Regions from separate parts of the Pedobacter sp. G11 genome, predicted to be linked through region 1. Evidence: riboswitches for the same ligand, from Rfam matches in the RefSeq annotation. Region 1 holds a riboswitch; each other region holds the start of a gene.

What was found. Region 1 has a riboswitch for S-adenosylmethionine ahead of metH (methionine synthase). Riboswitches for the same ligand answer to the same signal wherever they lie in the genome.
Region 2: it holds a riboswitch for S-adenosylmethionine, as region 1 does, so the genes downstream of both, EA772_RS17745 (O-acetylhomoserine aminocarboxypropyltransferase/cysteine synthase family protein) here and metH (methionine synthase) in region 1, are expected to answer to the same signal.
Region 3: it holds a riboswitch for S-adenosylmethionine, as region 1 does, so the genes downstream of both, EA772_RS16430 (SusC/RagA family TonB-linked outer membrane protein) here and metH (methionine synthase) in region 1, are expected to answer to the same signal.

What each region holds. Positions count from the first base shown of each region.
Region 1 is NZ_CP034190.1:828,888-832,175, forward strand. It holds gene metH (methionine synthase) at 1-1,523, opposite strand, end outside; SAM riboswitch class I at 1,694-1,797, opposite strand; gene EA772_RS03570 (Bax inhibitor-1/YccA family protein) at 1,949-2,692, opposite strand; gene EA772_RS03575 (hypothetical protein) at 2,733-3,288, opposite strand, start outside.
Region 2 is NZ_CP034190.1:4,111,899-4,115,186, forward strand. It holds gene metX (homoserine O-acetyltransferase) at 1-106, opposite strand, end outside; gene EA772_RS17745 (O-acetylhomoserine aminocarboxypropyltransferase/cysteine synthase family protein) at 142-1,473, opposite strand; SAM riboswitch class I at 1,764-1,874, opposite strand; gene EA772_RS17750 (PLP-dependent aspartate aminotransferase family protein) at 2,354-3,288, opposite strand, start outside.
Region 3 is NZ_CP034190.1:3,807,328-3,810,615, reverse strand. It holds gene EA772_RS16430 (SusC/RagA family TonB-linked outer membrane protein) at 1-1,234, opposite strand, end outside; SAM riboswitch class I at 1,571-1,674, opposite strand; gene EA772_RS16425 (peroxiredoxin) at 1,766-3,070, shown strand.

The sequences.
Region 1 (3,288 bases):
CCGATTTCATGTACCAGAATATCGTAACTTCTTTTGCAAATTTCTTTTCTACGCTCGTAATTATCGGCCTGGCCTTGTTCATCAAAAGCCATAACCACAACTGCAGCGCCATATTGCATAATTTTACGGGCGCTTTCGCGGAATTTTTCTTCTCCTTCTTTAAGCGAAATTGAATTTACAATTCCCTTGCCCTGTAAACATTTTAAACCATTTTCAATAACCGACCATTTCGATGAATCGACCATGATCGGCAACTTGGCAATATCCGGTTCGGAAGCAATAAGGTTTAAGAATTTGGTCATGGCAGCTTCTGAATCAAGCATACCTTCATCCATATTCACATCGATAACCTGTGCCCCACCTTCTACCTGTTGCAAAGCAACGGCCAAAGCGGCTTCGTAATCGCCGCCCAATATTAATTTAGAAAACTTTGGAGAACCTGTAATATTCGTTCTTTCTCCAACATTTACAAATATGCTATCTGGTTTTATCGTAACTGGCTCTAAACCACTTAAACGCATAAAAGGTTCGATAACAGGCAATTTTCTGGGAGATGCTTTTTTAGCGTTTTTAGCAATACAACCAATGTGATCTGGCGTAGTTCCACAACAACCGCCAACAATATTTACAAATCCGGATTGAATAAAATCATCTACCAAATGTGCTGTTTCATGCGGTTGCTCATCATAAGCACCAAACTCATTTGGCAAACCCGCATTTGGATAGGCTGAAACGTAACAACCAGCTTTATTCGCCAGTTCTTCAATGTGCGGACGCATTTCTTTTGCTCCCAAAGCGCAGTTAAAACCAATGCTTAAAGGCTTGGCATGCATCACGGAGTTTAAAAAAGCTTCAGCAGTTTGTCCGGACAAAGTTCTTCCAGAAGCATCGGTAATGGTTCCTGAAATCATGATTTCCAGTTTACGCCCAATAACTTCTTCGTATTTTTTTATCGCTACAATGGCCACCTTAGCATTTAGCGTATCAAAAATAGTTTCAATTAAAAGAACATCCGAACCACCATCTACCAAGCCGCGAACTTGCTCATAATAGGCAGATTCCAGTTCATCAAAATAAACCGCCCTAAAACCTGGGTCGTTTACATTTGGAGACATGGAGAGCGTACGGTTGGTTGGGCCAATTGCACCTGCTACGAAACATTTACGATCAGGATTAGCGGCCATAAATTCATTAGCAGCCTCTTTGGCCACACGGGCACCTTCATAACTCATTTCATACGAAAGATCTTCCATCTGGTAGTCAGCCATCGAGATTCTTTGTGTACTGAAAGTGTTGGTTTCTATAATATCGGCACCTGCCGTTAAATATTCAAGATGTATGGCTTTAATAATATCAGGCCGTGTAATGTTAAGCAAGTCATTATTGCCTTTTACATCACAAGGATGATTTTTAAATCTTTCCCCTCTAAAATCTTCTTCGGTTAAAGTATAACGCTGAATCATGGTACCCATCGCACCATCGATTACTAAAATACGTTTTTCTAATTCTTCTCTTATACCCATTTGTTGTTTCTAGTAGCAAGTAGTTAGTATCGAGTATAAAGATTCTTAACATCGACCCAACTGCAGGTAATGGGCAAAAAACATCAGACTACCATGTCATGATATTTGATACTTAATACCTGATACTTAAAAAGGCTTATCTTAAAAGTTGGCGTGTAAATTACCACTAAAACTTATCTGCTCTCGCCACTGCTGAGATTAGAATGTAGCACCTTGTTGGCACAGGTTGCTAAGACTTCGTTGGGTCTAATCCCTCCGTCTTTCTTAATAAGCATACAAAAATGCAACAAAGCAACATCAATTCCAAAAATTATCAGCCCGTAGCCAAATAAAATTACAAAGGCCATGCAAAACTGCACGGCCTTAAGAATATTGTTTTGTATTGAATTAAAAATTGTAATCTGATGGATCAGATTTTTACCAGATTATTTTCTGCTTCCGAAGATACGTAGTAGGAAAAGGAAGATATTGATAAAATCTAAATAAAGATTTAAAGCAGCCATGATAGCCAACTTTTTGGTATCAGCTGATGGAATTGCTTCGCCACTTTCTTCTAAACCTTGACCAATTCTTTTGATTTTTTGAACATCATAAGCGGTTAAAGCAGTGAAAACGGCAATACCAATGAAAGCCATTACCAAACTAAATTGTTCACTTTTGATAAACATGTTAGCAATACTTGCAATGAATAATCCGGCAACACCTACCATTAAAATCGGCCCGAATTTACTTAAGTCAATGTTAGTGGTATAACCCATTACGGCCATAATACCAAAAATACCAGCTGCTGCTGCAAAACAGGTTATAATTGACGTACCAGTATAAATTAGTAAGATAAAACTTAAGCTTACGCCAAGCAGAACTGAAAAAAGTGCAAAAACACCCAGCAATGCAGCATAAGACAATCTTGAAAAACCAGCGCCCATAACCAATACTAAACCAAGTGGAGCAAACATGGCTACATAACCTAAACCTGTTCTTTGACCAGTTTCGAAGTTGATTAATGCCCTAAGTGCCGATTCAGTATTTGAAATATAAAAGGCCGATAAGGTAGATAATGTTAAAGCCACAAACATCCACAAAAAGACGTTCGCAAAAAATTTCTTCGACACAGAACTTTCCTGTACGAAAACACTATTGGTTTGATAATTATAATTTTGTTGTTCCATTTTTTAATTTGTGTATTTAAATGATTTTAAAAATAACAATTTAGTTCAATCTTTTTGTCAGCAGTTCTTCAACTTTCTTAAAGAACTGTAAGGGTTTTAAGGTTCGCCAGGGTAAATTATCAAATGCGCCACCAAAATTGATATAGTAATCAATATTATTATCCCTGAACTCAGCAATTACATGTTCCTGAAAGTTAACGCCCACGATCCAGCCATCTTCAACTTCCTGAAACCATTCCTCATAGTAGCTATCATCAGAAGCATGAAAATTCAATACATTTTCTCCAATCAGAATAAATTTATTAATGCCCTCGTCCATCATCAGCTCCAGAATATCACGTTTCAACAACATGATATCATTATTGATCGCATCGTTCCACTCCCCTATGAACTCAATTATTGCATAACTTCGATCGTAATCTGCATATAACACTTTCATGTAAAGCGTATTCGATCCAAATTCATCCCATTGGGGATGTAGCAAAAAATTGTAGATCTGCTTATCGAAATAAATTTCTGAATATTCGGTATTATAAAAAGGTGAGCGCTCATCTTCTGCCGAAACATAATCATCTCTCCACTGGTAATAAGGCTCG
Region 2 (3,288 bases), 1.8 Mb from region 1:
CATTTAACTTACCAAAGGTTTGATAAGCAATTTGCAGGTTGCGAATTTTTTTTCCGTTTTCTAATTTAAATTGTTTGGGATAACTATATGTTGAAGCTGTGCTCATTATAAAATCGTATTGTCGTAACTAAAATCTGGCTTTTAAGCTTGTAAACTTTCTGCAGTTGCGTGAGTTCCGATAGCAGAAAATGCCTGCTCAAAATCTGCTTTAATATCATCGATATGCTCAATGCCAACCGATACCCGCAATGCATTTGGTTTTACGCCTGCCGCCAATTGTTCGGCTTCGCTCAGCTGCTGGTGCGTAGTGGCCGATGGCTGAATAATCAGCGTTTTGGCGTCGCCAACATTTGCCAGGTGAGTAACCAGTTTTAAATGATCGATAACTTGTGTAGCATTTTCTTTCGTACCGTTTAACTCAAAAGATAAAACACCACCGAAACCGTTGCTTAAATATTTTTTTGCCAGGTTATTGTATTTACTGCTCGCCAGGCCTGGGTAATGCACTTCTTTAACCAATGGATGATTTTCTAACCATGTCGCCAATTCCAAAGCATTGTCTACATGACGTTGCACCCGAAGTGATAATGTTTCTAAGCCTTGTAATAATAGAAATGAATTAAAGGGCGAAAGGGCAGGACCCAAATCTCTTAAACCTTCTACACGGGCCCGAATAATAAATTGTATGTTACCAAATGGTCCGCCAATACCAAAAACATCATTAAAAATCAATCCGTGATAACCTTCAGATGGTTCGCTAAACTGCGGAAATTTCCCGTTGCCCCAGTTATAGTTACCACCATCAACAATTACACCGCCAATGCTGGTACCATGGCCGCCAATCCACTTTGTGGCCGATTCTACTACAATGTTGGCACCATGCTCAAGTGGCTTAAATAAATATCCACCGGCACCGAAAGTATTATCAACAATAAATGGGATATCGTATTTCTTGGCAATTGCAGCGATTTTTTCAAAATCAGGAATGCTAAAAGCAGGGTTACCAATCGTTTCTAAATAGATGGCTTTGGTTTTGTCTGTAATTTTTTGCTCAAATTCTTCTGGCACATCAGGATTTGCAAAATCAACATGAATGCCTAAACGTTTAAAGGCTACTTTAAACTGGTTGTAAGTTCCGCCATAAATATGGGTTGATGAAACAATACTGTCGCCGGCCTCAAGAATGTTATGCAATGCGATGAACTGTGCCGCCTGACCTGATGCCGTGGCTAACGCTGCAACGCCACCTTCCAATGCTGCGATTCTTTTCTCAAAAACATCGGTCGTTGGATTCATTAGCCGGGTATAAATATTACCGAATTCTTTTAATGCAAATAAATTTGCACCATGCTCTGCACTATTAAAACCATAAGATGTAGTTTGGTAAATCGGCACAGCCCTTGAACCTGTTGTTGGATCAATTTCCTGGCCAGCATGTAATTGCAAAGTTTCAAATTTATATGATGTTGACATTTTCTAATGTGATTAATGGTGTGAATATTTAAATGCTTGGGTGATCAAAATCGGATAATAAAACCATAATATTTTGATCGTCTGATTAATGGCGTATCCTGATCGATCAGGACCTTCCAATTTGAAAAGGCAACAAAAGAGGAAGATTTTTAAATTATTGTATGCAACAGCACATACAAGTAATCGCCTGCATATCACAACAAATCAATGAAATAGAAGAAGTTTCTATCTTTTTGAAGATTGAGTTAGGCTCGCTTTGCGATGGAAAATTTAACGTATTCATCAGTTATAATTTATATCTCCAGATAACACCATGTCATCCGGTCAGGAATTGGCACCTTCTCTCTCTGAGGGTTGCCAGTGGGTCGCGGAGCCTGTCTCTCGCCACTTCTTTATAAATCAATCCGATTAAGATTGACTTTTATTTAGTGAATTACCAAATAATATTTCAAATGTCTGAATTAAATTTCAAACAACAAAATTAAATTTTGATTTTTTGCTTTAGAATGGTAAGCTAGTAATGAAATTTCCATCGTAAGTATGAAAAGTTTATAGTAAACCCAATGCAATTGCCATTTTTTTTGGGAAGCATTTTAATAATTTAAAACTAGTACAACCTATTCGAATCTATTAAAAGAAAGCGGAAAGGAATCGAAATGATATTACGAATTTGTACTGCTTGTACGCTGAATAGGCTTGAATATGAGCGGGATTGTAACTTGGGAATTCTCAGTCTCGCTTTTTGCTATAGCCCCGATGAAAAATCGGGAACTATCGCTGTAATCGGGTTAAAAAACAAAGATTGTTTTGTTATAACCTTCATTGTAAGATTGCTTCCTGCCTCGCACTGGTGTGTCTATTGGGAAAAACTTTTTACCATTTACTTAAGTGCCTGTTCTAAGTCAGCAATAATATCATCAACATGCTCCAAGCCGACAGAAATCCTCAGCAAGTTTTTAGGTGTCTTACTATCAGGTCCTTCAACCGAATAACGGTGCTCAATTAAACTTTCTACACCGCCTAAACTGGTTGCCTGGGCAAATAATTTGACGCTATTTACCACTCTGCTGGTCTCCTCCACATCACCTTTAACCAGGAAAGACATCATTCCACCGAAATCTTTCATTTGCTTTTTAGCAATTTCGTGTTGCGGGTGTGTTGCTAATCCAGGAAAAAAAACGGCCTCAACTTTCGGATGATTAACTAAATACTGGGCAACTAATTTCCCATTTTCGCAATGGCCCTTCATGCGGTAAGCCAGGGTTTTTATACTTCTGCAAAGTAAATAACAATCGAACGGTGATGGAACCGCTCCACCTGTTTGTTGAATATTTTTAACTCTTTCCCAAAGTTCATCCTTTTTAGCGGTCACTAAAATGCCACCAAGAACATCACTATGACCACCCAAATATTTTGTACTGCTGTGCATCACTATATCAGCACCAAGCAAGATCGGGTTTTGTAAAATAGGAGAGGCAAAGGTGCTATCGCAAGCAAATGTAATATTGTTTTGTTTCGCTATTTTCCCAATTTCTTCAATATCGGTAACCTTTAGTAAAGGGTTTGATGGTGTTTCAATCCAGATTAATTGAGTGTTTGGTTTTATACTCGATTTGATTAAATCCAGGTCTGTTTGATCAACAAAATCAAATTCGAGTGTTTCATTAAAAATGGTTAAAAGCTGTTTTTTAATTCCCCAGTACATATCATCTGGTGCGATGATGTGACTTCCAGGCTTCAACGCCTGGAACAAACTCATACCGCAATTATTTCCAGAGGCAAAAGCTGCAGCATCTGCTCCGTACTCCAATTTAG
Region 3 (3,288 bases), 2.1 Mb from region 1:
TCGACCGTGAACCACCCGTTCCAGGCAAATTGTCTGAACCTAGTTTACTGTAATTTGCATTGGCCGTAAGGGTTAATTTTGGTGTAATCCTTAACGTAGTATTTAAAGCGAATGAATTTTTGTCTTGCCCAGAATTTGGCACTACCCCAACCTGTTTTAGATTATTATAAGATAAGCGATAATCGAATTTCTCTCCGGCATCTTCAACAGCAATACCATTCGAAAGCGAATAACCGGTTTCAAAAAAATCACGCACATTATCAGGATTGGCTACAAATGGAACAGCCACCCCTTTAGAAAAAAACTGAGGAATCAATCTGCCATCCATTCTCGGGCCCCAGCTTTCATCCACGCCATCATTTGTACCAGCACCTTTACCGTCTACATAGCTGAATTTACCTTCAGATCCCTGACCAAAAACATCCTGATATTTCGGGAGGGTAAGTAAACTTTCAATAACCCCGTTAGAATTAAAAGTAACCCCTAAGCCCTTTTTTGATTTTCCCGATTTGGTTTTAATAATAATAACTCCAGCCGCCGCTCTCGATCCATACAATGCAGCAGCATTTGGTCCTTTAAGCACACTGATCGATTCGATATCATTTGGATTGATATCCGAAATGGTGTTTGCATAATCTCTTGCGCCAGCTGAATTGAGTTGTGAGTTATCCACAGGAATCCCATCCACTACAAAAAGCGGCTGGTTATTTCCTGAAATGGAAGTTTCACCACGAATAACCACCCGGGAAGACCCCATATCGCCCTGGCTATTGGTTACGCGAACACCGGCAACTTTTCCTGCCAGTGCATTTACCAGATTGCTTTCCCTGGCTTCTGTCAAGCTCTCCCCCTTGAGCTCCTGAACCGCATAACCCAGAGATTTCTTTTGTCGGGATATGCCTAATGCGGTAACGACTACCTCATCTAATGCATTATCGCCGTCATTTAAAACCACATCCAGCACTTTATTATTTTCTGATACCTCTACCTCTTTCGTGGCAAAGCCGATATAGGAAAATACCAACGTGCTTTTGCCCGCAACAGTAATGGAAAAATTTCCTGTTCCGTTACTCGTTACCGCTTGTTTAGTACCTTTTACAAAAATAGATACGCCAGGCAGCGTTTCTCCTGATGAACTTTTTACCGTGCCCGAAATTGCAAGATTTTGTGCTCGAACGAATGGTGAAAGCAATAGCAAAAATAGTATTGCTGGTAGCTTAATTTTTTTAAACATAATAGGTTAAATTGATGATTAGTTAAAACTGATGTGAAAAATTTAGGCAAAGCAATTCCACCCCGCTTTTAGCGATTTTTTTAAACACCTTGATATTGATAATTTTAGTTGGAGATGGTATATGATGAATTTAATTCAAACACATACCCTTACACATTCGGCCTCGCCAATACATGTTAAAATTGTTGAACTGGGTAAATTTTTGCTCGTTAGTCTTTTTCATTTATTTTTTCTGATAGATCAATACTTATCAATTGTGGAAAATCAGCCTACAAAAAAAGCACTCCTGTAAATCAGGAGTGCTCTCATATATGATTAATGATTTGGCCTTCAACTGACTTAACTACCCCAAACAACTCTGGGATGGAATTAGCACCATACCCTGAGGGCTGGTTGCTAAGGTTTCACAGGGCCATTCCCTCCACCTTTCTTGATAAGTATTTTAAAATAACTGGCGCAAAGATAATATAAAAATCATAATGTCTACAAATTCTATAGATTTTATTGAAATATTTTTTCTTAGCCAAAATCATGTCTACATTTGCTTTCTCAATTGAACATCATCCCATGAAAATAAAATATATTGCAATACTAATAGCCGGATTGTTAACCCAAAAAGTTGCCGCCCAAACAAAGATTAAAACATACACAAAAAACCTAAAGCTCCAAAACACCTTTCAGGCGAGTGGAATTTGGAGAGGTGTTTTTAACCTAAAGCCTGGCGTTGAGGTTCCTTTCAATTTTGAAATCAAAAATAAAAACGGGCAACCCTACCTCAGTTTTTTAAATGCCGATGAAAGCTTCGACGGCGGATTTGTAAAACAGAAAAATGATTCATTATGGATTAACCTCGATCAGTTCGACAATGTGCTGGCGTTTAAAATCCAGAAGGATTCGCTTGTGGGTGTATTGAAAAAACAAGATGGATCTGGCAAAGCACTTCCGCTATCAGCCAGCAAAGCGAATCAATATCGTTTCAAAACAAATGATCAAACACCTGATGCGGATTTTTCCGGAAAGTATGACATTGTATTTAAATCACAAGATGGCAAAAATGAAAATGCGGTCGGACTTTTCAAACAGGTAGGAAATAAAATTACAGGTACATTTCTCCGCATCACCGGCGATTCCCGCTATCTTGAAGGCAGTGTAGATGGAAATCAATTTTACCTTTCGGGTTTTATAGGTTCCAGCCCATCTTACTATAAGGGTACATTCTCAAAAGATGGAATAATTCAGGGAGAAGCAGTTAGTGCAAGAGGAAATACGCCATTCACCGGAAAACAAAACGAGAATGCGGCCCTCCCCGATGCTACCAAATTAACCTTTTTGAAAGAGGGCTATAAAACGCTGAACTTCTCTCTCCCCGATGTAGATGGCAAGAAAATTTCATTAACGGATGATAAATTTAAGAACAAGGTCGTGATATTAACCATTACCGGCACCTGGTGCCCTAATTGTGTGGATGAGGCATCATTCATTTCGCCTTGGTATAAGGAAAACCGTAACCGTGGCGTAGAGGTTGTTGGTATCCACTACGAGCGCCAGCTTGATTCAGCTTATGTAAAAAAGGCATTAGGCAGATTTCGTGATAAGTTCGACATTCAATATGACCAGGTAATTGCAGGTAAACCTGATAAAAAGCAAGTTGCCGAGTCACTTCCGGGTCTGAATAATTTCTTATCCTTCCCAACGATGATCATCATCAATAAAAAAGGCGAGGTTGCGCAAATCCATACCGGTTACAGCGGACCCGCAACAGGAAAATATTACACTGATTTTGTAAGCGCATTCAATGCGGAAATTGATGGATTGCTGAAACAAACCAATCTGTAGCGCAGTGCTATTTCCTCTTTAATATCTCAACCCTAACTATTTTGCAATATCATCCTGTTCGTATATTGGTCGATCGGGATGATCTTCTTTGTTCTGCGGCCACGAAATAACACCTGTTTGTTAACTGATCTTTTCGGCTGTAGCTAATTTTATTCTTGTAACAAATATTTTTCATTGCAATTTCCTACCTGAGAAGCAGTCTTCAATATTTTATTTAT